4 regions of the Micromonospora trifolii genome follow, and region 2 is predicted to be linked to each of the others. Evidence: riboswitches for the same ligand, from Rfam matches in the RefSeq annotation. Region 2 holds a riboswitch; each other region holds the start of a gene.
The links. Region 2 has a riboswitch for cobalamin ahead of cobN (cobaltochelatase subunit CobN). Riboswitches for the same ligand answer to the same signal wherever they lie in the genome.

Region 1 (7,320 bases), 790 kb from region 2:
CCTCCCCAAGCGTGGCGCCGGCGTCCGACGGGGACCCGCCGACGAGCCGAACGCCTGTGAGCGACCAACCCCGCTCGGACGGCAGTGCGACTGGTGCCCGCACAACCCTTGGAGATAGGTCGGATGTTTCCCACGATCAGGCGTTACCTTGCCACGCATTCACGTATGTTGCCAAGGTCTTGCCGGCATGTTTTGCCATCGTTACCTGCACCACCGAAGGCATACGTCTGACCAAATCGACATCGGCTGCCGTCGCTAGCATGTTATCGATAACATGCTATGTCCCCAGTTCGGAAGCCGCTGCGCTCAGGAAGAAGCCAGCCGGTAGACCCGTCCGGCGGTCTGGCGCCAGATCGCCGCCCGCTCGTCGTCGGACAGCGGATCCAGCAGGTCACCGAGGACGGTGACCCAGCGGGTGTACGAGGTGGCGAGCAGGCACACCGGCCAGTCCGAGCCGAACATCAGCCGATCCGGCCCGAACACGTCCAGGGCGTGCTCGACTGCGGGCCGCAGGCCGGCCGTCGTCCAGGAACCGCCGTCCACTTCGGTCACCAGGCCGGAGAGCTTCGCCGTCGTGTTGGGCTCGGCCGCGAGCGCCCGCAGGTCATGCCGCCAGTCACCGAGATCGGCGCGCCCGAGCGGAGGCTTGCCGAGGTGGTCCAGGACGAAGCGCACCTGGGGCAGGTCGCGGACGAGCCGGGTCGCCGCCGGCAGTTGACGATGGCGCACCAGGAGGTCGAAGGCGAGGCCGGCGGCACCGACCGTGGCGATGCCCCGCCGCACGTCGGGGCGGTCGAGATAGGTCGGGTCGGGTTCGGACTGGACCAGGTGGCGGATCCCGACCAACCGTTCGCCGCCGCGCGCCCTGCGTAGTCGGGCGAGGCGGCGGTCGACATCGGCGGCGGTGAGGTCGACCCAACCGACGACCCCGCCGATGAGGGGGTCGTCAGCCGCGATGCCGAGCAGCTCGGGCGTCTCCGACCGAACGGCGACGGACTGGACGACCACGGTCTGGGTGACCCCGGCGGCCCGGGTCGCCGGGGCGAGCTCGACCGGCGTGAAGTCGTCGTCGATCGCGGCCATGGTCTGCGGATCGATCCAGGGCTGTGGGTGCCGCGCCCGGACCCAGAGGTGATGGTGCGCGTCGACGATGCCCGATCGTCGCGCGACCTCGCCGGTCGTCACCGGACCCGTCCTGGCGCGTTCTCGTCCACACCACACCCCGCCCAGCCGCTGATCGAACCCCCGGGTCAACCCGGAGCCACAGAGTCGATCTGGCAGGTTGACCATGTTAGCGGTAACAGACTGTTGTTGAGTCGCGGAACTCGCGCCACGACCGGCTTCCGGCAGTGTCGCTGTTTGGTCTGACGAATCCACTGGCACCTGCGGCTGGTCCGCCTCGCTGACGTACCGATATTCAGACGTCTCCGGGGGCGCGGCGTCCGGGTTGACCGCCTGAGGCGGCACCGATACCGTCGACCCACTATCTGCGGCGACGCGAGGGAAGCCGGTGTGAATCCGGCGCGGTCGCGCCACTGTGAGCGGTTCCTCAACCACAACTGGGGGCCGCGAGCCAGGACGCTCGGTCGTCCGCAGCCTTGCGATGGGGACGCGTCATCCCTGGGGAGGTTCGTGTATTCATGTCTAGCTCCGCTTCCAGCCAGCCGGTGGTGCACCCCGCTGGCAGTGCCCGTCTGCTGTGGACGGCTCTGGCGACCGTTGCCGTGCTCACCCTGCTGGCGTACCTCGTCGCCTTCGACCAGGGGGCGGTGTCGCGCAGCGGGATGTACCTGCACGAGCTGATGCACGACGGCAGGCACCTGCTGGGTGTCCCGTGCCACTGAACACCACCACTCCCCCGTTCGTCGCCGTCCTCGTTCGCGGGCTGCTGGCCGGCCTGATCGCCGGTCTGCTCGCCGGGGCGTTCGCGTACGTCGCTGGCGAACCGCACGTCGAGGCAGCCATCGCCATCGAGGAGGCGGCGTCGCACGCCGAGCCCGCCGCCGCTGGTGCGCACGATCACGAGGACGCCCTGGTCAGCCGCACTGGTCAGCGCGGCGGCCTGTTCCTGGCCACCGGCCTGTTCGGGGCCGCGATGGGTGGCCTGCTGGCCACGGCGTACGTCCTGCTGTCCCGGCGGCGGCGGCGCGGCGACGACGACGGGCGGTCGGGTCTGCTGCTGGCCGGCGCGGCGCTGCTCGGCGCGGTGATCGTGCCGTTCCTCAAGTACCCGGCGAACCCGCCGGCGGTCGGCGACCCGGCCACCATCAACCAACGGACCGTCACCTACCTGTTGATGGTGGTGCTCGGGCTGGTGGCCGTGTGGGCCGGCTCGCTGGGCTACCGGTCGGTCGGCGCCCAGGCACCGACGTGGTTGCGCGCCGCCGCGGCCGTGGGCGGGTTCCTGCTGGTCACGGCAGTGTCGTACGTGGTGATGCCGTCCTTTCAGGAGGTCCCGGCGGACTTCCCGGCGACCCTGCTGTGGAGCTTCCGACTGGCCTCGCTCGGCACCCAGGTCGTGCTCTGGACCGGCATCGGCCTGCTGTTCGCGGCCCTGATGCACCACGAGCGGCGTCGCCGGGCCGGCACCGCACTGCCGAGCACGTGACCGGCACCAGCCTCCGGCTGGTCGCCCACGGTCACACCGCCGCTCTGCGCGGGGCCCGCTTCGGCGGCGCCGACGACGGCCTGGACGAGGGTGGCCTGCGTGCCGCACTCGCCCAGGCCCGCGCGGGCGCAGACCGGCGTGGGCCCCTCGGCGTGAACGCCACCTGCCTGTCCAGCCCCGCGGCGGCCGCCCGACAGACCGCCGACGCCTTCGGCCTGCTGCCGACGATCGAGACGGCGTTGGCCGACTGTGACTACGGGGACTGGTCCGGACGGTCGCTTGCGGAGATAGCTGGCACGCAGCCGCAGGCGCTGCACGACTGGCTGTCCGCACCGGACTCCGCGCCGCACGGCGGTGAGTCCGTCACGGCCGTGCGGGATCGGGTCGGCAGGTGGCTGGACGAGCAGCACCGGGCCGGTGGGCGCGTCATCGCTGTCACCCACCCAGTGGTGATCCGGGTCGCGGTGGTGCACGCCCTTAGTCTTCCGTTGGCGACGTACCGGCAGGTGGACGTGGAGCCGTTGGCGGTCGTCCGGCTCGCCAGCCAGGGCACGCGCTGGCACCTTCGGCTGGGCGCGCCGCGAGCAGCTTGAGGTCGCACCAGAACGGCGCAGGCCGTGCCCACCAGCAGTGGACACGGCCTGCGCTCGTTCGGCGACGGTCAACCGCCTGCTCAGTGGTGCCGGTGGGGCAGGTGCAGCTCGACCGGCTCGGGCGGAAGGTCGTCGACACCGGCGGCGACGGCCTGTTCGTGACGGCGACGCGCCGAGGGCAGGGCGAGTGCCGCGAAGACGGCCAGGACCGCGACGCCCGCGCACACCCAGAAGCCGGCGGTGAACGCCGCGTCGGTGGGCAGCCCCGCAGGGGTGCTGTTCGACGTGATGACGGCCGCCACGACCGCCGCGCCGATGCTGCTGCCGATGGTGCGGGCGATGGTGTTGACGCCGCTCGCCTCGCCGGTCTGCCCGGCCGGGACGCTCTCGATGATGGCGTTGGACATCGCCGCGAACGCCAGGCCGATGCCGGCGCCGGTGAGCACCCCGGAGAGCAGCACCTGCCAGGTCGCGCCGTGCGCGAGCGCCGGCAGCGCGAATGCGACGACGACCGCGACCGTGCCGAGGAACATCGGAACCTTGGGACCGAAGCGTCGGTCCAGCAGACCGGCGAGGGGACCGAAGACCACCATCATCAGGACGGTGGGCAGCAGGAACAGGCCCGCCTGGGACACCGTCTTGCCGAACCCGTACCCGGTGGCGGCGGGAAGTTGCAGCAGGGTCGGTACCAACACGAACGTCCCGAACATCGCGAAACCGAGGATCAGGGCGACGAGGTCGGTGGCCCAGACACCGCGAATCCGCATCAGGCGCATGTCGATGAGTGGCTCGCGTACCCGTAGCTCGACCCGGACGAACACCACCATCGCGACCGCGCCGAGCAGGAACAGGCCGATGGTCTTCGGCTCGGTCCAGCCCCAGCCTTGTCCCTTGCTCACGGCCAGCAGCAACGAGACCAGCGACACCGACAGGATGGCCGCGCCGAGCATGTCGAGCCGCCCGGGCGTGCGGACCCGCGACTCGGGCATCCCGAAGATGGCCCCGAGCAGCGCGACGACGACGAGGACCAGCGGTAGCCAGAACAGCCAGTGCCACGACAGGTGCTCCACGATCGGGCCCGCGGCCACGATGCCGACACCGGCGCCGACCCCGAAGATCGCCGACAGCAGGCCGACGGTGACGCCGACCTTCTCCCGGGGCAGTTGGTCGCGGACGATGCCGATCGACAGCGGCAGGATCGCTCCGGCGGCTCCCTGCAGCGCCCGCGCGACGATCAGCACGGTCAGGTTGGGAGCCAGGGCGGCGAGCAGGGTGCCCGCGGCGAGGGCCGCGAGGACGCCGATGAGGACGCGACGCTTGCCGACCATGTCACCGAGACGTCCGAGAATCGGCGTCAGCACCGAGGCGGCCAACAGGTACGCCGTGAGCACCCAGCTGATGTCTCCGGTCGAGACGCCCAGGTCCCTTCCGATGGTGGAGAGCGCGGGCGCCACCAGCGACTGGAGCACGGCGAACGCCAGGCCGCCCAGCGACAGGTACAGCACCAGAAGGGTGCTGTTGGCGCGCGGGGCGGCGCCGGGCGGGGAGCCGAGGTCGGTCGACTCCTCGATGGTGTGGGTCATGAAATCCCCGAACTAGATGTAAACGTTTGCTGACTTAGCCAGTATGCGCAGCCGGGAGGCTATGTCAACAGTCGTTTACGTCACCCCCCGGCCGCTCTGGAGCTTGCATCCGCCGGAAAGTCAACATATGTTTACTTGCGGACGGGCGACGACCGGCGGCGCGGTTCGGAGAGCGATATACCTCAGCGGTATAGATATGACTCGGTGGTATACCGCCTGAGAGCAACACCGCTGCCAGCGATGTCCTCGCGGTCGGGGCGGCCCGAGTGCCGACAGCACCGCCACCGAGCCAGAGCGAAGGAAGGACGCGTCGTGACAGCAGAACCGCCTGTCCCCGCGACCAGTGACACCGCCGGCGAACCGGCCCAGCGTCGCCGTCGGGACGCGACCGAGACGCGACAGCTGCTGCTCGACGCCGCCCGCCAGCGCTTCGCCCGGGACGGCTACGCGGCCACCACCGTCCGGGACATCGCTGACGACGCGGGCGTCAACGTGGCGCTGATCAGCCGCTACTTCACCTCGAAGGAGGGCCTGTTCGAGGCGTGCCTGCGAGCCGCAGGCGACGAACTACGCCGAACGACAGGTCAGACGCCCGCCGACCGGGTGCCCGAGGCCATCGCCCGGCACATCGCCGACCTCGGCGCGGCGGGCCTGTCGAGCCAGCTCTCACTGCTGTTGCGGTCATCCGGGGACGCGGGGGCCGACGAGATCCGACGCGGCGTGCTGATCCGATCCAGCGAACAACTGGCGGCGGCTCGCGGGTGGCGTCCCGGCGAACCAGGCAGCGAACAGCTCCTGCTCCGCGCCCAGATGGCCCTCGCCGCCGGCCTCGGAGTCGCGGTGCTGCGATCGTCGATCCAGCTGGAACCGCTGAGTTCCGCCACCGAACAGAACCTGGTCGGGCCGCTGCGCGACCTGGTCGACGCGTTGCTGCCACCGCACTGAAAAGTCGATCATCGCAATGCGGCGTGGGGCGGGCCGTGATCACGGCCCGCCCCACGCGGCTGCACTGCCCCCCGGCTCGGTGCTAGCCGGTGACGGTGAACGGTCGGGACACCTTCGTCGCCGACGTGGCGCCGTTCAGCGTGACGCTGGTCGCGCCCGCCTTCGCCGCACCCGGAACGCTGACCGTCGCGCCGGAGATGACGCCGTCACCGTTAGCGCGCACGGTGCTGACCGCCAGTTCGGTCCCGAAGGCGATCGTGACCACCTCGTTCGGCGCGAACCCGGAACCGTCGACCATGATCGACGTGCCGCGCGGGCCCGATGTGGTCAGCAGCGCCACCCGCGGCTGGTAGGTCCGCGCCACCGGCTCCCCGGTCACCTGGACGGTGGCCGTGGCCGGCGTACGCGAGGACGCGCCCGTCGCGGTGACGGCGTACCGGCCGGGTTGCGCGTCACCGGAGGTCGGCACCGAGGCGCGGACCGTTCCCGTCGCGGAGGCCGCGACCTTCATGGTCCGGCCCGGGTCGGTGCCGACGCTGACGGTCACCTGCTCGCCGGCGGCGAAGCCGCTGCCGGCGACGGTGATCGCGTCACCGGTGGTGACGGTTCCGGACGCGGACAGCGCGATCGCCGGCTGCGATCCGCCCCCAGCCACGGACACGGTGAAGGACTCGGTGCTGCTCGACAGCGTGTCCCACGCGGTGACACGCACCGTGTAGGTGCCCTCTCGTGCGTAGGTGTGCTGGCTGCTCATCGCACCGGACTCGCCGATCGTCACGTCGTTCGGAACCGTGCCGTCACCCCACTGGACGCGGGCGCGGTAGCCCGTCGTACCGGGAACGCCACCGGTCACCGCACCGAGGTTCGCCGTGAGGGCCTGCCCGACGGTGACCGTCTGGTTCTTCGGGGCGGCGGTCGTCAGCGCCGGGGCGGGCGTGCCGTCATTGGCCACGGCGAACACGTGGATCCGACCCGCCGAGCGAGGGTCACCGGTCTGCGTCGGCAGGGTCACCGACACCAGCGTCTTGCCCGCCGGGATCTGGTACGGCGCGGTGGCGAACAGGAACGGCTGGGCGCCGTCGCGGCTCGTGCCCTGCAACCGGTACGCCGTCCGGGCGACGATGATGTTGCCGTAGGACGGGGTGCCGTTGGCGTTGCCGCCCAGCGTCCAGTCGCTCAACTGGATCGGAATGCTGGCCGTGCTGCCGTCGCTGAACGTCGCCGTGCCGGTGGTGCTCTGGTTGCCCTGCGTTCCGGCGCCGATGAAGGAGATGCTATTCGCGTCCTGCGGAAGATCGAGGACGACGGTCGCCCCGTTGCCGGTGGCGTTGTCCGGCTGCCCGGCCGGGATCACCGGCAGGGTGAATCGCAGCGCCGTTCCGGGAACCTGCTGCGCCTGGCCCTGGGTGGCACCACCGGCCGCCAGGGCGGCCCGCGAGTACGCCCACGACTTGGCGTCACAGTCCGCCGCCAGGGCCCCTTCGTCGCCGATGCAGACGTTGTCGAACGCGGCGGTGAGACCGGAGGCCGGGGCGTACGCCACCTCGACGCCGACCGTCGCGGAGCTCTGGCTTTCGCCGTCGGTCACCGT
Region 2 (7,320 bases):
GCTCTCTCCCATCCGGCGTGCAGCGTATTGCCAGGAATCGGTGCTGCACTGGAGGGGCATCGAGGAGAGGGGCGGGGCATGAGCTGGTTCAACCGCCGGTCACGGGGTGCCGAGGCGACCCCGACGAAGCTGGACCGGGAGGCGACCCGCGACGACCTCGCGGCGCTGGAGGCGTTCGTGGCCACTCGGCGCGGGGTGGAGTTCTACCTGGAGCCGGAGACGACCGCGACGGACACCACCGTGGTGGCGATCGCCCACGACGGCGAGTGGATCCGCCGCCGTACCGGAACGCCCCGCGCGGCCGGGGCCATCGCCCGCAAGCACGCGGTGCCGCTGTACGAGGCGGCGCGCACCGGCTACCCGGAACGGATGCGGACCTGGAGCCGGGCCCACCCGGAACGCCACTCCCGCTGAGGTTCGACCGCTCAGGCGCACCGCACGGCTGAGCGGGCCTCTTCGAGCGTCATCGGCTCCGCGTGGCTGGAGACGTACCAGTGGTAGGTGTCGTCGAGAAGTCGTCGAACCAGGTCGAGGTCGAGGCCGTCCTCCGGCCGGCGCAGGTGGGCCGGCGGTGGGTAGAAGCAGTCGCCCAGCAGCATGACCCCCGAGTCGGGCACCAGCACCACTGTCGAATCCGGTGCGTGCCCGCCCCCGACGTGACGTAGCCGAACTCCGACCGGCAGCTCGTCCCCGTCGGCGAAGGTCCGGGTCGGCGGCTGGATGGCGAAGCCGTCCCAGGACGCCATCGCGCCTGCGCGGGCTCGGAAGCTCGGGCCGAGACGGGGATCGGCGCGTGCCTGCTCGTGCAGGTAGCGGTGGCTCCACGGTCGGGTGGCCTCGGCGCGCAGCAGCGGCACCGCTGCCTCGTGTCCGACGATCTCGACCCCGGGCCAGGCGCAGGCGCCCCACACGTGGTCCCAGTGATGGTGGGTGTAGACCAGCCAGCGCGGTTTCGGTAGGCCGGCGGCGGCCAGCGCGGCCTGGATATCGCGGGCGTGCGCGGGGCTCTGCCCGGCGTCGATCATCACACTGCCGCGTTCGTCGGCGACGACGGCGACGCCGGCCTGGACCGCCTCCGGGTCCGGATCGCCCGGGCAGAGCCAGACCCGGCCCGCCAGATGATGGAACTGCGGAGCGACCAAGGTGATCGACCTCCGAGATTGATCGCGGACTTTGGTGCGGCGTTCGCCGATGTTAGGCCAGGGTGCCGCACGCCACCGTCCCCTCCGACGATCGGCGCAGGCCAGGGCGGGTGCTACCCCCTTTGCTCTGCTTGCCTATTCGCGCCAGGCACGGAGCGTCACTGGTGCCTACAGGTAAGCAGAGCAAAGGAGGGGCTGGCATTGATTCGGGGCATTGCGACCCACCGGTTGGCGGTCGAAGTAATCGGTGAAACTCGATGAGTGGCACCCGCCCGGTGGGGCTGGGCACGCGTTGACCGGCGGTGGAGGGGTGTGGCAGCATTCGCGGCCTGACGGCAGTGAAGGAAGTCGGTGCGAATCCGACGCGGTCCCGCCACTGTCACCGGGGAGCGATCCCCCCTCGTGAGTCACGGCCGTGTGTCTGCGGTTGGAAGGCCGGGGGAGAGCGTCGATCCGGAAGCCAGGATACTTCGGCCGTCGGGATGCACCCCAGGGCGTGGACACCCGAGGAGGACCCGATGACGCACGGCGTCTCATTCATCGACGATCATCGTCGTATTGCGCTCCAGGCAGTGCATTCCAAGGACACCGGCTACCGGCACCGTTGAGCTGATCGCCCGGCGCTGACCGGCCCGACGCCCACGTCGGTCCGCCGTTCGCGCGGGCCGTCGTACCGGCTGACGCCGTACCCACCCGCATCGCCCCGGTTGCCCCCGTGAGGGCCCCAGGGCGTCACTTTCCGGAGCCTGCCGTGCGCATCCTGCTGCTGTCCACCGCCGACACCGACCTGCTGGCTGCCCGCGCCAGCGGCGCCGACTACCGGTTGGCCAACCCCGCCCGGGTCACCGCCGAGGAGGTGCCCGCCCTGCTCGACGGGGTCGCCCTCGTCGTCGTACGCCTGCTCGGCGGTCGGCAGGCGTGGCCGGACGGCCTCGCCGCGGTGCTCGCCACCGGCGTGCCAACGGTCGTGCTCGGCGGCGAGGCGCTGCCCGACGCGGAGCTGATGGCCATCTCCACGGTGCCGTCCGGGGTCGTCACCCAGGCGCTGGCGTACCTGGTGGAGGGCGGCCCGGACAACCTCGGGCAGTTGGCCCGGTTTTTCTCCGACACGGTGCTGCTCACCGGCGAGGGGTTCGCCCCGCCCGCGCCCACCCCGGCGTACGGCGTGCACGGCGAACACCCCGCCGACCCGGACCGGCCCACAGTGGGAATCGTCTTCTACCGGGCGCACGCCCTCGCCGGCAACACCGACTTCGTCGACGTCCTCGCGGACGCGGTCCACAAAGCCGGCGGCAACCCGCTGCCGATCTTCTGCGGCTCGCTGCGCGGGCTCACCGCGGGCGCCGGCCCACTCGGGCTCTTCGCCCGCTGTGACGCGCTGCTGGTCACGGTGCTCGCGGCCGGCGGAGCGGTCGCCGCGGACGCCTCCGGTGGCGGCGACGAGGACGCCTGGGACGTCGGTGCCCTGGCCGCCCTGGACGTGCCGGTCATCCAGGCGCTCTGCCTCACCAGCACCCGCGCGCAGTGGGCCGACAGCGACGCCGGGCTGTCCCCGTTGGACGCCGCCATGCAGGTGGCCATCCCCGAGTTCGACGGCCGGATCGTCACCGTGCCGTTCTCGTTCAAGCAGATCGACGCCGACGGGCTCTCGGTCTACGCCGCCGACCCCGAGCGGGCCGCCCGGGTCGCCGGGATCGCGGTGCGCCACGCCCGGCTGCGGTACGTGCCGCACGCCGACAAGCGGGTCGCCGTGGTGCTCAGCTCGTACCCCACCAAGCACTCCCGGGTCGGCAACGCCGTCGGGTTGGACACCCCGGCCTCGGCGGTCCGACTGTTCGCCGCGCTGGCCGAGGCCGGCTACGACCTGGGTGACGCGCCACCGCCCGACGACGGCGACGCGCTGATCCACGCGCTGATCGCGGCCGGTGGTCACGACGTGGAGTGGCTCACCCCGGAGCAGTTGGCCGCCGCCGAGGCCCGGATACCGGGGCCGACCTACCGACGCTGGTTCGACCAGGTCCCGGCCGAGCTGCGCGAGCGGATGCGGGAGCACTGGGGTGAGCCGCCGGGCGAGCTGTACACCGAGGGCGGCGACATCGTGCTCGCCGGGCTGCGCTTCGGCAATGTGGTGCTGCTGATCCAGCCGCCCCGCGGCTTCGGGGAGAACCCGATCGCCATCTACCACGACCCGGATCTGCCGCCCAGCCACCACTACCTGGCCGGGTACCGCTGGTTGACAGCGCCCGTCGCGGACGGCGGCTTCGGCGCGGACGCCGTGGTGCACCTGGGCAAGCACGGCACCCTGGAGTGGCTGCCCGGCAAGGGCCTCGGCCTGGCCGCCGACTGCGCGCCCGACGCGGTCCTCGGCGACCTGCCGATGGTGTACCCGTTCATCGTCAACGACCCCGGCGAGGGCACCCAGGCCAAGCGGCGGGCGCACGCCGTGGTCGTCGACCATTTGGTCCCGCCGATGGCCCGCGCCGAGACCTACGGCGACCTGGCCAAACTGGAGCAACTGCTCGACGAGTACGCGACAGTGCAGGCCCTCGACCCGGCCAAGGTGCCCACCGTGCGGGCCCAGATCTGGGACCTCGTGCGCGCCGCCGAGCTGCACCACGACCTGCACGCCGAGGCGATGCCCGACGCGGACGACTTCGACGACTTCGTGCTGCACCTCGACGGGTACCTGTGCGAGGTCAAGGACGTGCAGATCCGCGACGGGCTGCACATCCTCGCCGACGCGCCCACCGGCGAGCCACGGGTCAACCTCATTCTCGCGGTGCTGCGCGCCCCGCAGATCTGGGGCGGCGCCCGCGCCCTGCCCGGACTGCGGCAGGCCCTCGCCGTCGCGTACTCCCTCGACGAGCAGGAGCTGCTCGCGTCGCCGGGACAGCGACTGGCGCTGCCTGCGGCGCTGACCGACGTGGTGGACGGGCCGGCCGGCACCGCCGCCGACGCGATCGACCTCATCGAGGCCCTCGCGCGGCGGCTGGTCGTCGGCATGGAGACGCTGAACTGGGCCGTGGACACGGTGGACGCCGTGGTGACCGAGGTGACCGGTCAGCCGCTCCCGGACGTCGCCGCGGTGCTGCACTTCGCCGCCACCGAGCTGGTGCCCCGACTGGACCGGACCACCGACGAGCTGACCAACACCCTCGGGGCGCTGGACGGGAGGTTCGTGCCACCCGGCCCGTCCGGCTCACCAACCCGGGGGCTGGTCAACGTGCTGCCCACCGGCCGCAACTTCTACTCCGTCGACCCGAAGGCCATCCCCAGCCGCAACGCCTGGGACGTCGGGGTGGCCCTCGCCGACTCGCTGCTGGCCCGGCACCTCGCCGACACCGGCGGGTACCCCCGCTCGGTGGGGTTGACCGTCTGGGGCACCAGCGCGATGCGGACCCAGGGCGACGACATCGCCGAGGTGCTCGCGCTGCTGGGTTGCCGGCCGGTCTGGGACGACCGGTCCCGGCGGGTCACCGGCATCGAGGTGGTGCCGACCGCCGAGCTGGGCCGCCCTCGCGTCGACGTCACAGTGCGCATCTCCGGCTTCTTCCGCGACGCGTTCCCGCACGTGGTGGCGCTGCTCGACGACGCCGTCCGGCGGGTCGCCGCGCTGGACGAGCCGGACGAGGAGAACTACCTGCGGGCGCACGTCGCCGCCGACCTCGCCGAGCACGGCGACGAGCGGCGGGCCACCGCCCGGATCTTCGGCTCCAAGCCCGGCGCGTACGGCGCGGGCCTGCTGCCCCTGATCGACGCCCGGACCTGGCGCAGCGACGCCGACCTGGCCGAGGTGTACGCGGTGTGGGGCGGCTACGCGTACGGCCGGGGCCTGGACGGGCGGGAGGCGCGCGCCGACATGGAGCGCTCGTTCGCCCGGATCGCGGTGGCGGTGAAGAACCAGGACACCCGTGAGCACGACATCGTCGACTCCGACGACTACTTCCAGTACCACGGCGGAATGGTGGCGATGGTCCGCCACCTCACCGGCACGTCACCGCAGGCGTACGTGGGTGACTCGGCGATGCCGCACGACGTGCGCACCCGCACCCTGGGTGAGGAGACCCGACGGGTGTTCCGGGCCCGGGTGGTCAACCCGAAGTGGATCGCCGCGATGCGCCGGCACGGCTACAAGGGCGCGTTCGAGCTGGCGGCCACAGTGGACTACCTGTTCGGCTACGACGCCACCGCCGGTGTGGTCGACGACTGGATGTACGAGCACCTGGCCGCCGCGTACCTCTTCGACGAGACCACCCGGGAGTTCCTGGAGAAGTCCAACCCGTGGGCGCTGCGCGGCATCACCGAGCGGCTGTTGGAGGCCGCCGACCGGGGGCTGTGGGTTAAGCCGGAGCCGGCCACCCTCGACCGGTTGCGGGACACGTACCTGGCCAGTGAGGGCGACCTGGAGGACCGGGCATGACCGTGACCACTTACCCGTTCAGTGCTGTGCTCGGCATGGCCGACATGCGGCTGGCGTTGCTGCTCAACGCGGTCTCCCCGGCGATCGGCGGGGTGCTGGTCCGGGGTGAGAAGGGAACCGCCAAGTCCACCGCCGTGCGGGCTCTCGCCGCGCTGCTGCCGCCGGTGCGGCGGGTGGCTGGCTGCCGTTTCGGCTGTGACCCGGCCGAGCCCGACCGGGCCTGCCCGGACGGCCCGCACCCGGCCGACGCCGCCGACGAGACCCGTCCGGCCCGTCTCGTCGAGCTGCCGGTGGGCGCCGCCGAGGACCGGGTGGTCGGCGCACTGGACCTGGAGAAGGCGATCGGCGAGGGGGTACGCGCCTTCGAGCCGGGCCTGCTCGCCGCCGCGCACCGGGGCGTGCTCTACGTCGACGAGGTCAACCTGCTGCACGACCACCTCGTCGATCTGCTGCTCGACGCGGCGGCGATGGGCCGCAGCCACGTCGAGCGGGAGGGCGTCTCGGTCAGCCACGCGGCCCGGTTCCTGCTGGTCGGCACGATGAACCCGGAGGAGGGGGAGCTGCGCCCGCAGCTGCTGGACCGGTTCGGGCTCACCGTGGAGGTGGGCGCCAGCCGGGACCCGGAGATCCGGGTCGAGGTGGTCCGCCGCCGGCTGGCCGCCGACGCGGACCCGGTGGGCTTCGCCGCCCGCTGGGCCGACGCCGACGCGGAGATCGCCGGCCAGGTGGCCGCCGCCCGCCGCCGACTTCCCGGGGTACGACTGCCGGACGCCGCGTTGCGGCAGATCGCCGAGGTGTGTGCGGCGTTCGACGTGGACGGAATGCGCGCCGACATCGTCACCGCCCGGACCGCCCTCGCCCACGCCGCCTGGCACGGGCGGGACCGGGTCACCATCGACGACGTCCGGGTGGCCGCCCGGCTGGCCCTGCCGCACCGCCGTCGCCGCGATCCGTTCGACACCCCGGGGCTGGACGAGAAGCGCCTCGACGAGGCGTTGCAGCGCGCCCAGGACGCCCACCCCGACGACCCGGACGACGCCGGCCCGGACGACCGTGGCCCGGACGACGGGGGCCCGTCGGGCGGTGGCCCGGCTGGTGGCGGCGGCCCGAACGGTGGCGGCCCGAGTGGCGGCGGCCCGCAGGGCGGCGACGGCGTTGGCATCGACCAGGGTGAACCCGGGTCGGCCGGGCACTCGTCGGCGCGGAACGGCGCTGGCCCGGACGGGCGCACCGACGGCCCGGACGGTGTCGACGGCTGGCCGCAGCGCCAGCCGGGCGACAGCGGCGACGACGACGGCTGGCCGCAACACCAGACGGGCGACCGGGGCGGCGACGGCCAGAACTCGCGCCCGCGCGGTGGCCGGGAATCGGCGACCGGTGACGACGACCCGACCCGCGGTGGAGAGTCCCAGCCGGTGGCCGTACCCCGGGGTGGGCTGAAGGCGCGGGTGCTCACCGCGCCCGGCCTGGGTGACGGGGTGCCGGGCCGACGGTCGCGGGCCCGCACCGGGCGGGGCCGCACCACCGGCGCCCGGGTGCCGGCGGGTCGGGTGAGCGCGCTGCACCTGCCGGCCACGATCCGCGCCGCCGCGCCGCACCAGGCGGCCCGGGGCCGGCTCACCGGTCCGTTGCGACTGCGCCGGGACGACCTGCGCGAGGCGGTTCGCGAGGGGCGCGAGGGCAACCTGGTGCTGTTCGTGGTGGACGCGAGCGGCTCGATGGGCGCCCGGCAGCGGATGACCACCGTGAAGGACGCGG
Region 3 (7,320 bases), 780 kb from region 2:
CTGATGGCGCTCGGCCTCACCGTCGAGGAGACCCGTCCGTTCGTCGAGTCGATCGCCGATGGTTCCGACGACACCGACGTGTGCGCGGCGGCGGTGGCCACGTACCGCAGCACCATCACCAACCTGCAGGAACGGATCGGCAAGTTGACCGCCCAGCGGGACGCGCTGGACGCGCGCCTGGACGCCGCCGCGACCCAGGTCGTGCCCGGCAGTCCCGCCGAAGGCGCCGACCCCACCGCGCTGGTCGGCGTCAGACTGCCGCCGCTGTCCTTCTACGGCACCGACGGCCGCCCGGTCGATCTCGGCGCGCTCGGCCCCGGGCGCAGCGTCATCTTCGTCTACCCACTGACCGGCCGACCGGGCGTCGACCTGCCCAACGGGCTGCTGGAGATCCACGGCGCCCGCGGCAGCACCGAGCAGGCCGCCTGGTTCCGCGACCACCACGCGGAACTCCGCGCAGCCGGCGCCGCCCGGGTGTACGGCCTGTCCGCGCAGTCGACCGGGTACCAGCGGGAACTCGCCCACCGGCTGCGGCTGCCCTACCCGCTGATCCCCGACCCGAGGCTGACCCTGGCCGACGCACTGCGGCTGCCAACCCGCACCGCGGGCGACATGACGCTCTACGAGAGGCTGACCCTGATCGTCGCCGACGGGAAGGTCGAACACGTCTTCCACCCGATCCCGGACCCGGCGTCGCACCCCCTGCACGTGATGCGGTGGCTCACCAAGCGACGCCAGGCCCCCGGATCGGCTGCCGCCTAGAAGTCGTCGTCGAAGGCGACCGTGCCGGTCACCCCGACCTGGTACGCCGACACCCGCCGCTCGAAGAAGTTGGACAGCTCCTGCACGTCCTGCAACTCCATGAAGCCGAACGGGTTGCTCGACCCGTAGTGCGGCGCGATGCCGAGCTGGGCGAGGCGGCGGTCGGCGACGTGCTGGAGATACTCCCGCATGTCGGCCAACGTCAGACCGGGCACCCCGTGGCCCACCAGGTCCTCGGCGAACTGCACCTCACACTCGACGGCCTCGGTGAGCATCCGGCGAACCTGGTCGGCGAGGTCGTCGTCGAACAGGTCCGGCTCCTCGGCGCGGACGGTGTCGACGACGTCGAACGCGAACGCCATGTGCATGGACTCGTCGCGGAACACCCAGTTGGTGCCCGAGGCGAGGCCGTGCAGCAGGCCGCGGGAGCGCAGGAAGTAGACGTACGCGAACGCGCCGTAGAAGAACAACCCCTCGATGCAGGCGGCGAAGCAGATCAGGTTGAGCAGGAACGTCCGTCGGTCCTCGCGGGACCGCAGCTCCCGCAGGTCGCTCAGGGAGTCGATCCACCGGAAGCAGAACTCGGCCTTACGACGGATCGAGGGGATGTTCTCGATGGCCGCGAAGGCCTCGAAGCGCTCGGTCTCGTCGGGCACGTACGTGTCGAGCAGGTTGAGATAGAACTGGACGTGCACGGCCTCCTCGAACAGCTGGCGGGACAGGTAGAGGCGGCCCTCCGGGCTGTTGACGTGCTGGTAGAGGTTGAGCACCAGGTTGTTGGCGACGATCGTGTCACCGGTGGCGAAGAACGCCACCAGGCGGCTGACCAGGTGCCGTTCGGCCGGCGACAGCTTGTCCAGGTCGGCGAGGTCGGCGTGCAGGTCGACCTCCTCGACCGTCCAGGTGTTGCGGATCGCGTCGCGGAACCGGTCGAAGAAGTGCGGGTAGCGCATCGGGCGGAGAGTCAGGTCCATCCCGGGGTCGAGCAGCATGTGCGTGGTCCTCGTGTCGGTGGTGCCGGCGTCGGTGGTGGCTTCGGCGGGGGTCACTGGCAGGCCTCGCACGACTCGGGGTTCTCCAGCGAGCAGGCCAGCGCCTCCGCGTCGACGACGACGGGTGCGACAGTGCTGACGGTGGCCTGCTGGATCCGCGTCGCGGGGCGCGAGCGCAGGTAGTAGGTGGTCTTCAGCCCGGCCTTCCAGGCGTACAGGTACATCGAGGAGAGCTTGCCGATGGTCGGCGCGGCCAGGAACAGGTTCAGCGACTGGGACTGGTCGATGAACGGGGCGCGGGCGGCGGCCAGGTCGATCAGCGCCCGCTGCGGCAGCTCCCACGCGGTGCGGAACAGCTCCCGTACGCCGGCCGGCAGTTCGGCGATGTCCTGCACCGACCCCTCCGCCCGCTTGATCGCCGAACGGATCCGCTCGGTCCACAGACCGCGGGCCTTCAGCTCGCGTACCAGGGCGGTGTTGACCTGGAGGAACTCCCCCGACAGGGTCTCGCGCTTGAACAGGTTGGACACCTGCGGCTCGATGCACTCGTAGCACCCGGCGATCGAGGCGATGGTCGCGGTCGGCGCGACCGCCACCAGCAGCGAGTTGCGCAGCCCGTACGCCTCGACCCGCTCGCGCAGCGCGTCCCACCGCGCGGTCTGCGTACCCTCGACACCCCACAGATCGGGCTGGAGCTGGCCCCGCGCGGCCCGGGTCTGCGGGTACGCCGGGTGCGCGCCGAAGTCGCGCGCCAGGTCGGCGGAGGTCTCCAGCGCCGTCAGGTACAGCTCCTCGCTGATCCGGGTGGACAGCTCCCGGGCGGCCGGCGAGTCGAACGGCAGCCGCAGCGCGAAGAAGACGTCCTGTAGGCCCATCAGCCCGAGCCCGACCGGCCGCCAGCGGGGGTTGCTCGCCGCCGCCTGCGTGGTCGGGTAGTAGTTGATGTCGATGACCCGGTCGAGGAAGGTGACCGCGGTCCGCACCGTGGCGCGCAGCCGCTCCCAGTCGATGCCGCCGGCGGTGAGGTGGGCGGCGAGGTTCACCGAGCCGAGGTTGCACACGGCGGTCTCGGCGTCGCTGGACACCTCGACGATCTCGGTGCAGAGGTTGGACAGGTGCACCACATTGCCCGGCTCGGCGGTCTGGTTGCAGAGCCGGTTGGCGGCGTCCTTGAAGGTCATCCAGCCGTTGCCGGTCTGGGCGAGGGTCCGCATCATCTTCCCGTACAGCTCCCGCGCCGGGACCTGCCGCACGTAGCGCCCCTGCGCCTCGGCCTCCCGGTACGCGGCGTCGAACCGCTCCCCCCACAGGTCGGGCAGCTCGGGTACCTCCTGCGGGTCGAACAGCGACCACAGCTCGTCGGCCTCGACCCGGCGCATGAACTCGTCCGGGATCCAGTTGGCCAGGTTGAGGTTGTGGGTGCGCCGGGCGTCCTCGCCGGTGTTGTCCCGCAGTTGCAGGAACTCCTCGATGTCCGGGTGCCACGGCTCCAGGTAGACGCAGGCCGCGCCCTTGCGCCGGCCACCCTGGTTCACCGCGGCGACGCTCGCGTCCAGCGTGCGCAGCCACGGCACGATTCCGTTGGACTGCCCGTTCGTGCCCCGGATCAGCGCCCCCCGGGAGCGGACGCGGGAGTACGCAATGCCGATGCCACCGGCGAACTTGGACAGGTTGGCGACCTGGGCGTACCGCTGGTAGATCGAGTCCAGCTCGTCGAGCGGGGAGTCGACCAGGTAGCAGGAGGACATCTGGGTGTGCCGGGTACCGGAGTTGAACAAGGTCGGTGAGCTGGGCAGGTAGGCCAGGCTGGACATCAACCGGTAGAAGTCGACCGCCTCGTCGGCCGTCCGGGACAGGCCGCAGGCCACCCGCAGCAGCCAGTACTGCGGGGTCTCCAACACCAGGCGGCTGGTGGGGTGGCGCAGCAGGTAGCGGTCGTACACCGTGCGCAGGCCGAAGTACTCGAACCGGCGGTCGCCGTCCGGGTCGATGGCGTGGTCGAGCGTCGCGGCGTGTGCGGCGACGAATGCGGCGGTGTCGTCACCGATCAGGCCATCGGCGTGGCCGACCCGGATCGCCGCGCTGAACGAGGTGATGCCCTGTCGACGCACTTCCTTGTCGACGTAGCCGGCCAGCAGCCGCGCGGCGAGGCGCGAGTACTGCGGCTCCTCACCGATCATCTCGGCGGCGGTCTGGATGGACAGCCGGTCCAGTTCGGCAGTGGTGGCGCCGTCGTAGAGGCCGCTGATGGTACGGGTGGCCACCCGCATCGGGTCGACGTCGGTCAGGTCGTCGGCCCACCGCTCGACCGCCCGGACGATCTTGTTCACGTCCACGGGTGCGGTGCCGCCGTCGCGCTTGCGGACCTGCATCGGCGTCCGCCGCAGGGCCGCGTCGCCGCTGGCCGGGACTACCTCGGTGACTGTCACCACTCGCTCCTCGGAGTTCGAGACCTGGTGGCCCGGACGCGAGGAGACAGACACCGACGGACGCCACGCCAGCCCGGCGTGGGTCAGGTGGCGTCAGCCGTCCCACGCGGCCTCGGACCGCCGCCCACCCGGGTGCGGGTACGCGGCGCGCTGGCAGGTCTTCGGACTCGCGGGCACGACCGGGCTCGCCGGTCTCCTACTGGCCGTCGCTTCCCAGGCCGATTGGTGGCCCAGTGCTGATGACGGCGGTCGTTCCCACTCACCGCTGCGGGACAGTCCCGGATTTCCACCGGGTTCCCTGTTGCCTCGACCGCCCCGGATGAGCGGTCGAACCAGCTGCGCTCGACACCATATATAGGGACGCAGTCGTTGTCACACCCCACATGTCGGTCTCGGGCGTGTCGGTGCCGACTCGGTGACCACCGTCACCAACCCGGCCGAGCACGCCACGCCGACCGACGCCAGGCACCGGAGACGGGGCCCTCCACGCGGGTGTCGACAATCGACAAAGATTTGACGTATCGAGACTGCGGTGCCGCAGGCCACACCCATATGCCGCCGTCAATGCCCTGGGCTGAGGCGGAACATCCAATCTCCACGGCCGGCCACCCCCGTCACCTTCGCCCGCCAACCGGCACGATGGGCGGTAAGGCGGATCGACCCAGCGGCGCAAACATCATATGTCTGCGGGCTTGCGGTGATCGACATCGTTGACTCGCTGGAGCAGCCCTCCGTATACTCCCAGTGATCATCTGATCTTTAGCCTAGCCGGGCGAGGAGCGCATGCCGCAGATCACTGCCGTCACCGTCGAAGACGTCCGCTTCCCCACCTCCCTGACCGCTGACGGTTCAGACGCCATGAACAAGGACGGCGACTACTCGGCGGCCTACGTCATCTTGCACACCGACGGCGTCGACGGCGTGGGCGCGCCACTCGCGGGGCACGGCCTGACCTTCACCATCGGTCGCGGCAACGACATCGTCGCGGCGGCGGCAGTCCACCAGGCACAGCGCCTGGTGGGCCTGGACGTGGCGACGATGGCAGCGGACATGGGCGCGGTCTACCGCCTCCTCACCTCCGACTCGCAACTGCGCTGGCTCGGACCGGAGAAGGGCGTCGTCCACCTGTCCCTCGCCGCCGTGTTGAACGCGTCGTGGGACCTGGTCGCCCGGGTCGCCGACAAGCCGCTGTGGCGGCTGCTCGTCGACATGTCCCCCGAGCAACTCGTCGACATCGCGGACCTGCGCTACCTGTCCGACGCCCTGACCCGCGACGAGGCACTGGCCATCCTGCGAGCCAAGGAGGGCACGAAGGCCACCCGCCTCGCCGAGCTCGACCGGACCGGCTACCCCGCCTACACCACCTCGGCGGGCTGGCTCGGCTACGGCGACGACAAGCTGCGCCGGCTGTGTCAGGAGGCGGTGGACACCGGCTACGGCTACGTCAAGCTCAAGGTGGGCGCCAACCTCGACGACGACATCCGCCGATGCGCCATCGCGCGGGAGATCCTCGGGCCGGATCGCAACCTGATGATCGACGCCAACCAGGTGTGGGACGTCGGTCAGGCCATCGAGTGGGTCATCGCCCTCGCCCAGTTCAAGCCACTGTGGATCGAGGAGCCGACCAGCCCCGACGACATCCTGGGCCACGCGGCCATCCGCCGCGCCGTCGCTCCGATCGGCGTCGCCACCGGCGAACACTGCCACAACCGGGTGATGTTCAAGCAGCTGTTCCAAGCCGAGGCCATCGACTTCTGCCAACTGGACACCGGCAGGCTGGCCAGCATCAACGAGATCGTCGCCGTGCTGCTGCTCGCCGCGAAGTTCGACGTCCCGGTGTGCCCACACGCCGGCGGTGTCGGGCTGTGCGAGATGGTCCAACACGTGTCGGTGCTCGACTACGTCGCGATCTCGGGGGACCTCACCGACCGGGTCACCGAGTTCGTCGACCACCTGCACGAGCACTTCACCGACCCGTGCATCATCCGGGACACCGGCTCGGGCAGCGGATACGTCCTGCCCAGCCAGCCCGGCTACTCCACCCGGATGCGTCCCGAGTCGATCGCGCTCTACCGGTTTCCCGACGGCCACTACTGGGCGGCGACAGACCCGACTACCGTGTCATCTCCGGAGGCGGCGTACGTGATCGCGGGTGGGAAGGCCACCCCCGCCGGCCGTTAGGGGGGTCATGTCTCGCACTGACGAAGTGGTCAACGGCATCAAGCGGATGATCCTCGAAGGGCAGTTCAGGCCCGGGGACCGGTTGCCTATCGAGAAGGACCTCGCCGAGCAGCTCGGTGTCTCGCGGGGGTCCCTGCGCGAGGGGATGTCAGCCCTGTCGATCCTCGGCATCGTCAACATCCGCCAGGGCGACGGCACCTACGTCACCAACCTCGACGCGCCACAACTGCTGGCCCCGATGGGTTTCGTGGTGGACTTCCAGGGCCAGGGCGACCCCCGGCACATCCACACCGTTCGCCGTCTGCTGGAGTGCGAGGCCGCCTGCCTGGCGGCGACCAGGATCACCGACGAGGCCCTGGCCCAGGCGGGTGACCTGCTCGACGAGGCGGCCCGGTTGATCGGCCAGTCACCGCCGGACCACGAGCGGATCATGGAGATCGACATCGCCTTCCATCGGATCATCGCCGTGCACGCCGAGAATCCGGTGCTCGTCGGCCTGATCGAAGCCTTCGCCGGGCGCACCATCCGTGGCCGACTCTGGCGGAGTCTGCACGAGGAGGGCGCGGACCTGCGCACCCACGACGAACACGTGGCGATCCTGAAGGCCCTCGTGGCGCGCGACCCGGAGCGGGCCCGCACCCGCATGGCCAACCACCTGATCGGTGTGGAGGAGTCGTTGCAGGGGTTACCCGACGACGCTGACGCCAGCATCGAGACGGCCCGGTAGTGACCGCTGACCCTCACGACTGCACGTCGAGCAGCCCCTCGTCGTACAGCGCCGCCCAGAGCTGATCCGGGACGTCGACACCAGCTCGCCGCAGGGTCTCGGTCGCCTGGGCCTCGTCCCGCATGCCGACGACCGTCGAGACCACGGCCGGGTGGCGACGGACGAACGCCAACGCCGCCTGGGGCAGCGTGACGCCGTACATCTGGCAGACCCGTGCTATCCGGCGGGC
Region 4 (7,320 bases), 690 kb from region 2:
CGCGTACGGACCAGCCGTCGCCTGCGCCTGCGCCGGCGGCAGTGCGGTCGGGCTGTGCGCGCCGGGCACGATGTGGTCGACGCCCAGCACGAGCGGCTGCTGCTTGCCGTTGGCCGCGGTGACGGAAAAGTCGGCGAAGACGCGGTAGCCGCCGGGTCGGGCCAGCGTCAGGGGGACGCTCCAGGTGCCGTCGGGCGCCATCGTCGGGTGCAGGTGCTGGTAGCCGGTCAGGTCGCGGCCCACCACGATCATGTGCAACGGCTTGTCGTGTACGACCGCGAAGGTCGTTGCCGGCTGCCGGTCGGTCCCGACGATGCGGAACCGGTAGTCGGCGCGTACACCAGGGGGTTGGGACCGCTCCAGCGGTTGCAGGGTGTACCCACCGGCGCTGACCGTCGTCCCGGTCGCCAACGTCGCGCCCGTCGCGTCGTCACCCCGATGCGTGTGCGGCCCCGTACCGGCCGGGTGCTGGTGCCCGTCGGTCGCGGAGCCCACCTGGCCCGAGTCGGGCGATCCACCGGCTGCCGGTCGTGAATTGCCGGTCGTCGGACTCTCGTCGCCGGTGCCGATACGGGCCAACCCGAACCCGGCCAGCAGGGCGATCACCAGCCCGCCGACGAGCAGCGCCAGGTGGGTGTTGCTCAACCGGGACCCCGGCGTCGCGCCGGCGAGGTCCGTGTCGGGCCGTGGTCCGGGGTCGGCCGTCAGCTCGCCGTCCGTGCTGGCGAGGGCCTTGGTCACCTGATCGCTCGACGTCGGATCGACAGTGACGCCCGTGCGGGCCGTGACGACCGTGTTGCCCTTGCGCTCCGCTGGCACGGTGGCGGGCCGCCGCTTGTCGCTCGCGCTACGCGCGACGACGCCGGTCGCCGCGCCGGCCTTGCCCCCGCCGGTCTTGTCCCCGGCAGCCTTGCCGCCGACGGTCTTGCCAGTGCCGGCCCTGTTCGTGGTACGGGCGCCACCGCCGCGTCGACCGGAGGTCGCCGCCGAGGTACGGCCCCGGCCGGTGGGTGTGCCGGCGGATCGGCGACGCCAGACGACGAACCCGGCCACCGCTCCGACCGCCGCAATCGCCGCCGCCCAGCCGGCCCAGGCCAGTGCCCCGGGACCGCTCTCCTCGGTCGACCCGGTCGACGGTGCCGCCGCAGCCGGCGGGGTCGACGGATCATCCGCGGTGGTCGGCACCGCCGAGGCCTGCCCGGACGAGTTGTGCTGCTCGGTGGCGGCCACCAGCGCCGGGTCCGGTTGAGTCGACGGCGGGCTCCACCCCTTCGGCGCTGCCGTCACCCGCCCGTCGTAGCGGAAGGTCAGGGTGCCCCGCACGGTGTCGCCGTCCGAGGCGACCGACAGGTAGCTCACCGAGTACTGGCCCTTGGCGGGCAGATGCGCGACGGCCACCACGGCCGGGAACCCCGTCGTGTACTCCCGCGGCTCGAACTGCCCGTTGACCAGGAAGTACTCGCGCACCGGCTTGTCCAGCGGCTTCGGCTCCCCGTACGACCAGCCGTTGTCGACCCGGGTGCCGCCCGGGGCGGTGATCGTGAAGAACGCGTTGGCGGCGGCCTTCTCGGTGAAGAACAGCCGCACCTCGGTCACCGGCTCGCGCACTGTGGCGCCGCTCGCCGGTGTGGACATGGCGAGGGTCCCGTGCGCTGCGGCGGGCTGGGCGGACGCGAGGAGGGCGACCGCCGAGGCGAGGAGGAACGCGAGGAGGCCCGAGACCACCCGCCCGCAAGTCTGGGGGAGACGACGCATCTGGATATCCTCACCCTCGCGAGACTTTTTTCAAGAGGTGACGATCTTCTTCCTCAGATGGCAAAAGTTGACGATCAGGCCATCCGTCGCCGCGGCAGGACGCCCCGGGTGGACACATTCCCTGGCCAGCTATGCTCGCCGACGGCGCTGGTTCGCCCCGTCGTGACCGGCTGGGCGTCGTAAGAGGGAACCCGGTGGAAATCCGGGGCTGCCCCGCAGCGGTGAGTGGGAACGACCGCCGTCATCAGCACTGGGCCAGTGGCCTGGGAAGCGACGGCCAGTAGGGGACCGGCGCGACCGGTCAGGCCCGCGAGTCCGAAGACCTGCCGGCGCCGCGTACACAACCGTGTGCGCTGCCGTCGGCCTCGCGGGTGGGCTGAGCGGGTGACGGGCCGTGCGTGTGGTGCACGGCCAGGTCCTCGCCAGCGTCTGTCCGCGACCCGGCGGTGTGGTTTCCCGAGGGACGGACTACCGCTGTGCACGACACCACCACCATCGCCGGCCGAGCACCGTCGGCGTCGCACCTGACCCTTTCGCAGATCATGGACCAGCACCACACCAACCTGATGGGTACGGTCCACGGCGGCCGGATCCTCAACCTCATCGACTCCGTCGCCGGTGTGGTCGCTGCCCGGCACTCCGACGGGCCGGCGGTGACCGCCGCCATCGACGAGACGGCGTTCCTCCGCGCGGTGCGGGTCGGCGACGTCGTGCACGTCGACGCCCGGATCACCTGGGCCGGCCGCAGCTCGATGGAGGTGGCCGTCAAGGTGACCGCCGACCGGTGGGACCGGGCGGTGCCGCCCACCGACGTGGCCACCGCCCACCTGGTCATGGTCGCCATCGACGACGACGGCCAGCCTCGGACGGTGCCGCCGCTGCTGCCGGAGACCGATGGGGACCGCCGACGGTACCGGGAGGCGGAGATCCGCCGGAAGCACCGACTGGCACTGCGACGCGCGCTGCTCGACGGTGCCGAAGACGACTAACCCGCGCTCGGCCCGCCTGTCGCGGCGCGGGCGCGGGCGCGGTCCAAGGAACCCGCCCCGCCGCCTGTCCGGTCGGATAGCGTCCACGTGAAGCCTCGATCACGGAGAGTGTGGATGGTTATGCGCGCCGCGTTGTTGCGGGAGTTCGACGTTCCGCTGACGGTCGAGGAGATCGATAAACCCACCCCCGGGCCCGGCCAGGTGTTGGTGCGGATCGTCGCCAGCGGCGTCAACCCGCTCGACACGAAGATCCAGGCAGGTAAGGCCGCGCACGCGCGTGTCGAGCTGCCCGCGGTGCTCGGCCTGGACCTCGCCGGCGTCGTCGCGGCGGTCGGCGCGGAGGTGACCGGGTTCGAGCCGGGGGACGAGGTGTACGGGCTGTGCGGGGGCGTCGGTGACCTACAGGGTTCGCTGGCCGAGTACGCCGCCGTGGACGCCCGGTTGCTGGCCGTCAAGCCGAGGAGCCTCTCGATGCGGGAGGCCGCCGCGTTGCCACTGGCGGCGATCACCTCCTGGGAGGGGTTGGTCGACCGGGCCGAAGTCCACGCCGGGCAGAAGGTGCTGGTGCACGGCGGTGCTGGCGGTGTCGGATACGTGGGCGTGCAGCTTGCCCAGGCGCGCGGCGCCGAGGCGTACGCCACGGGCGGGCCGGCGAGCATGCGGGTGATCGAGAGCCTGGGCGCCGTGCCGATCGACTACACCACGAGCAAGGTCGAGGAGTACGTCGAGAGGTACACCGGCGGCGAGGGGTTCGACATCGTCATGGACAACGTCGGCGGCGCGACGCTCGACGCCTCGTTCGCGGCGGTACGCACCTACCACGGGCACGTCGTCAGCGCGCTGGGCTGGGGCTCACACTCGCTCGCCCCGTTGTCGTTCCGAGGCGCGACCTACTCCGGCGTGTTCACCCTGCTGCCGATGCTCACCGGGCGGGGCCGCGAACACCACGGCGACATCCTGCGCGAGATCGCGACGCTGGCCGACGCCGGCGCGCTGCGCCCCCGACTCGATGAGCGCCGGTTCACGCTCGACACGATCATGGACGCCCACCACCTGGTCACCGGCGGCACCGCCGAGGGCAAGGTCGTCGTGGACGTCGCCGGTTGAGCCAAGCCGTTCGTACACACCGCAGCGGTCGTCAGAAAGAATCCCGGGGTGAGCTGGGATGAGTTCTTGTGGCACATGGATCACCGATTGGGCATGTACGTCGGGATGCCAAGGTACGACCGCGCGTGGTCCATGCTGACGGGATTCGCCCTGGCGCGCGGTCAGGGCGAGCTGGCGGCGTTCCAAGAGTGGATGTCCGCCCGCCATCGCGGCAGCAGCCTTGCCTTCTCATGCCTAGTGCTAGCGGAGACCTTCGGTGATGGTGCTACCGATGACCGCTTAGCAAGCGATGCTGACCACTTGCTGGCCGTCGCGAAGCTCTGCGAACTTTTCCGGGAGTTCCTCAAGCAGCACGCTCGAACGCCATAGCACTAGCGGCAGGAAGGATGCCCGTCCCGAGCGGGTGACTAACTGAGTGACGACCACGACGGACGCCGGTGGACAAACATGCACGGCTGAGGATCGTCGCAGCAGTAGCCCGAGACCGGCAGCAGGTCAGAGAGCCGTGTTAGTTGCCTGGGGGTCGAGGAGTCTGGGGCTCTTGCGATGCGTCGGGCGCAGTCGTGCGAAAGGCCGCCACCGGCTGGCTAGGTCGCCATCCCTTGCCCAGTGCCTTGCGAATGACTGCCGCGACCTCCGATGGAAGAACGGGGATCGACGGGCCGCCGGTCCAGTTGCTCGGGTGGTCCTGGGGCATGCTAACGAGCAGTACGCTGCCCTTGCAGTCGGCTTGCTCAACGGCGAAAGCGAGTGGTCGCTCACCGAGCGCCTGAGCATAGGTTGGTCTTCCGCGCACTCGCCACCTATAGACGACGCCGTCGACCGTGACGAGCCGAGAGCCCTTTTTGGTCAACGCCACGTCGATCCCCTCGCCATCGGATGCCGGTGCCGGCCGCTAACCACGCCATGCCGGCGGGCGGGCAGGGCACAAGACACCGTCACGTCTTCAGGCGGCCACCAACGATGGCAGCCGGAGACGTCGGCGGACTCGCTCGTACGGATCAAGGCATCATCATGGACGTCCTGGACGGTGACGACGCTGCCACCATCGCCAGATGCGCCTTACAAGCGAGGGGGTCCGACGGCCACGACGGGCGCTGTCACCGGTTGGCTCCGGAGCGCTGAGCCAGTCGGAGAGGCGGGCGGGCCAGTCTTCGTTCCCGAAGTCAGCTCCGACTAAGAGATCACGCCAGTCCTCTCTGGCCAGACTTGAAGCATCGTCGAGCTTGTCGAGTCGGCCCTGAGCGAGGCGCACCACCGCTGCAAACATCCGTTCCGGGTTCTGACGAGAGTCCGCGACTAGTTGATCGAGGCTGTGCAGCCTGCCCACGACCACGTCGGCGTGGTGGGGAAAGTCGGCGTCGATGCGGCGTCGGAGTCGAGGAGAGATGTCCGGCATCTATGGAGCCTACGCGTGTGCCAGGCCGAGCGGGTATCCGCCCGAAGCCAAGCCGGCCCCGCGATCCGCCGAACTGGACCAGCCGCCAAGGTGGACACTGCCAACGTGGCACCCGAACGGCGGCAAGATCCGGAATATGCGCGGATTGATCACGCGCAGCCACGGCGGGAATTCAGGCGTACTACCTTGGTAGAAGGAAGGTCGCCGCCGCAAGAGCTGAACCATTCCTAACCGTGTGCTTGACGGCCGGCGGCAGCTCGCAGCGCAGGTTGTGATGGCCTGCTTTACTGACGGGTGCGTGCCCGTCAACTTAGGGCACACACGGGGCACAAGACAGCGTGAAACGTCGGCAACCAGTCGGCAATGACGTGAGCCCAAGACGCGGCGGGACCAGCACGCCAAGCAGGCCGGTGCAGGTCGCGGGAGCGGCCATCTAAGTTCCGCTTCAACGTCTGACACCGCCCGGGGAGCGCTTCGACCAGATGCGCCTCACGGCCAAGGGGCGGGAGGTGACGGACAGCGCGATCTGGTCGTCAACCGATGTCGTAGGGATCCCGAGCGGCGAGCGCCTCAGCCTCCGACAGCCCAAGGCGACTGGCGGCCCGTCGCCGCATCCGGACTTGGGCGCGCGTTCGTGGCCGGAACTTCGGCTCCCGTGAACACCCGCAAACCTCGAAACCCTCGTAGCGCAGTCCCGCGCCGAGAACTGCCGCAACCGCGGCCCACCCGGAGTCATTCCGCGACGGGGGGCCGCAAAGTCGTGCCCAGCAAAGACCATCGGTTGCCGGCAGGACGTACATGGGTGCTTCGCGTTGTCCCAGGCGTATTTGTGACTACGACGGCACGACACGCACACGTAGTGGACCTTGTAGGTAGTCTCGGCGTACCGGCACATGTCCGAATGCGAGCGGCGTGCCGGGGCGTGGCGGGAAAAGCTATCGACAGCAACGGTGACAGCAACCGGCCGGGACGAGGGAAGCCGCCGGCTGTCGGGCGCGGACAGTCGCCCGAGGTCGCGGATGCGGACAGACCCCGCCAGACGAAGCGCCCAGAACTTACAAGCGAGGGGTCGGGAGGGAGTCCCAGAGACCCCATGATCATGCCGTATCCAGGCCGTCAGGGGTGGACCAGGGGCGACGACCGTTGACCGTCGATGACCGATGAATGGGCAGTTCAGACGGCAACTTGTCCGTGTTGATCGACTGCTCCCACACTTCCGATCAATACAACGCCAAGTGTTGAACGCTTACTCCTGAGGCGGGGGAGTGAGCCAGGCCAGGGGTTGTCCGCTGAGTGCGGCGTCGGCAAGGCGGTGGGCGCTGGCGGTCTTCATAGCGGCTCGTGAGCTGTCGATCCAGCGCTGCACGTTGTCGATGCCTTGGTGGCGGTACTCGACGGCTTGGACGAGGCATTCCAGCTTGTCAGCGTCACGAGCGACGACAGCTTCCAGTGTCTCGCCGGCTTCGTACTCGGCGACTGCGGCGGTGATGACGTCGGCGACGGCTGGGGGACAGGCGGCGACCTGGTCGGCGGTAACGGCGGTGTTGGGTACGGCGGTCAGGTAGCGCTTGGCGATGTGTGGGATGTCGGTGATTCGGGTTTCCTGGGTGTCGTGCAGGGTGCAGAGCATCGACACTCGGGCTGGGTCGGCGCCCTCCATGGCGGCGAGCATCATTCCGATGAGCGCCGTTCGGAAGGAGTGTTCGGCGATGGACTCGGGTTGCTTGACGCCGGCGAACCACCAGCCGGTCCGGGCGGCGCGTTTGAGGACGCCGGCTTCGAAGATGAAGTTCATCGCTCCGGCGGCGTTGTGATCGTCGGTCATCTGCCCGTCCCTGTGCCGGTGAGTCCGTCCGCCCGCAGGCTGTAGACGATAGAGGTTAGTTCCTGCCGCGACTGCGCGGAGAGCTGGTCGCTGTCCAGGAGCGGGACGCTGCGGTCGAGGAGCGCGCGAGTCGCGGCGGGGTTGTCGAGGGCGAGACCGCGTCGTGCGGCCAGCAGAGCCCAGACGTTGTGGATGTTGAGGTCGACGAAGGGGTGCCCTGGTTCGAGGCGATGCACCAGGTGCCG

Region 1: another riboswitch for cobalamin. It lies ahead of ACQRWP_RS07700 (CbtB domain-containing protein); the one in region 2 lies ahead of cobN (cobaltochelatase subunit CobN).
Region 3: another riboswitch for cobalamin. It lies ahead of ACQRWP_RS07740 (ribonucleoside-diphosphate reductase subunit alpha); the one in region 2 lies ahead of cobN (cobaltochelatase subunit CobN).
Region 4: another riboswitch for cobalamin. It lies ahead of ACQRWP_RS14555 (acyl-CoA thioesterase); the one in region 2 lies ahead of cobN (cobaltochelatase subunit CobN).

What each region holds. Positions count from the first base shown of each region.
Region 1 is NZ_CP191526.1:1,702,697-1,710,016, reverse strand. Features, by position in the region: gene ACQRWP_RS07705 (amidohydrolase family protein) at 307-1,185, opposite strand; cobalamin riboswitch at 1,451-1,606, shown strand; gene ACQRWP_RS07700 (CbtB domain-containing protein) at 1,641-1,844, shown strand; gene ACQRWP_RS07695 (CbtA family protein) at 1,835-2,608, shown strand; gene ACQRWP_RS07690 (histidine phosphatase family protein) at 2,605-3,201, shown strand; gene ACQRWP_RS07685 (MFS transporter) at 3,282-4,784, opposite strand; gene ACQRWP_RS07680 (TetR family transcriptional regulator) at 5,097-5,729, shown strand; gene ACQRWP_RS07675 (GH92 family glycosyl hydrolase) at 5,812-7,320, opposite strand, start outside.
Region 2 is NZ_CP191526.1:2,491,800-2,499,119, reverse strand. Features, by position in the region: gene ACQRWP_RS11625 (hypothetical protein) at 79-414, shown strand; gene ACQRWP_RS11620 (MBL fold metallo-hydrolase) at 426-1,142, opposite strand; cobalamin riboswitch at 1,459-1,635, shown strand; gene cobN (cobaltochelatase subunit CobN) at 1,894-5,562, shown strand; gene ACQRWP_RS11610 (magnesium chelatase subunit D family protein) at 5,559-7,320, shown strand, end outside.
Region 3 is NZ_CP191526.1:1,713,748-1,721,067, reverse strand. Features, by position in the region: gene ACQRWP_RS07750 (MerR family transcriptional regulator) at 1-762, shown strand, start outside; gene ACQRWP_RS07745 (ribonucleotide-diphosphate reductase subunit beta) at 759-1,754, opposite strand; gene ACQRWP_RS07740 (ribonucleoside-diphosphate reductase subunit alpha) at 1,808-4,126, opposite strand; cobalamin riboswitch at 4,319-4,535, opposite strand; gene ACQRWP_RS07735 (enolase C-terminal domain-like protein) at 4,967-6,364, shown strand; gene ACQRWP_RS07730 (FadR/GntR family transcriptional regulator) at 6,372-7,091, shown strand; gene ACQRWP_RS07725 (aldo/keto reductase) at 7,105-7,320, opposite strand, start outside.
Region 4 is NZ_CP191526.1:3,183,459-3,190,778, reverse strand. Features, by position in the region: gene ACQRWP_RS14560 (copper resistance CopC family protein) at 1-1,755, opposite strand, end outside; cobalamin riboswitch at 1,887-2,100, shown strand; gene ACQRWP_RS14555 (acyl-CoA thioesterase) at 2,298-2,744, shown strand; gene ACQRWP_RS14550 (zinc-dependent alcohol dehydrogenase family protein) at 2,859-3,851, shown strand; gene ACQRWP_RS14545 (hypothetical protein) at 3,900-4,220, shown strand; gene ACQRWP_RS14540 (HD domain-containing protein) at 6,497-7,075, opposite strand; gene ACQRWP_RS14535 (helix-turn-helix domain-containing protein) at 7,072-7,320, opposite strand, start outside.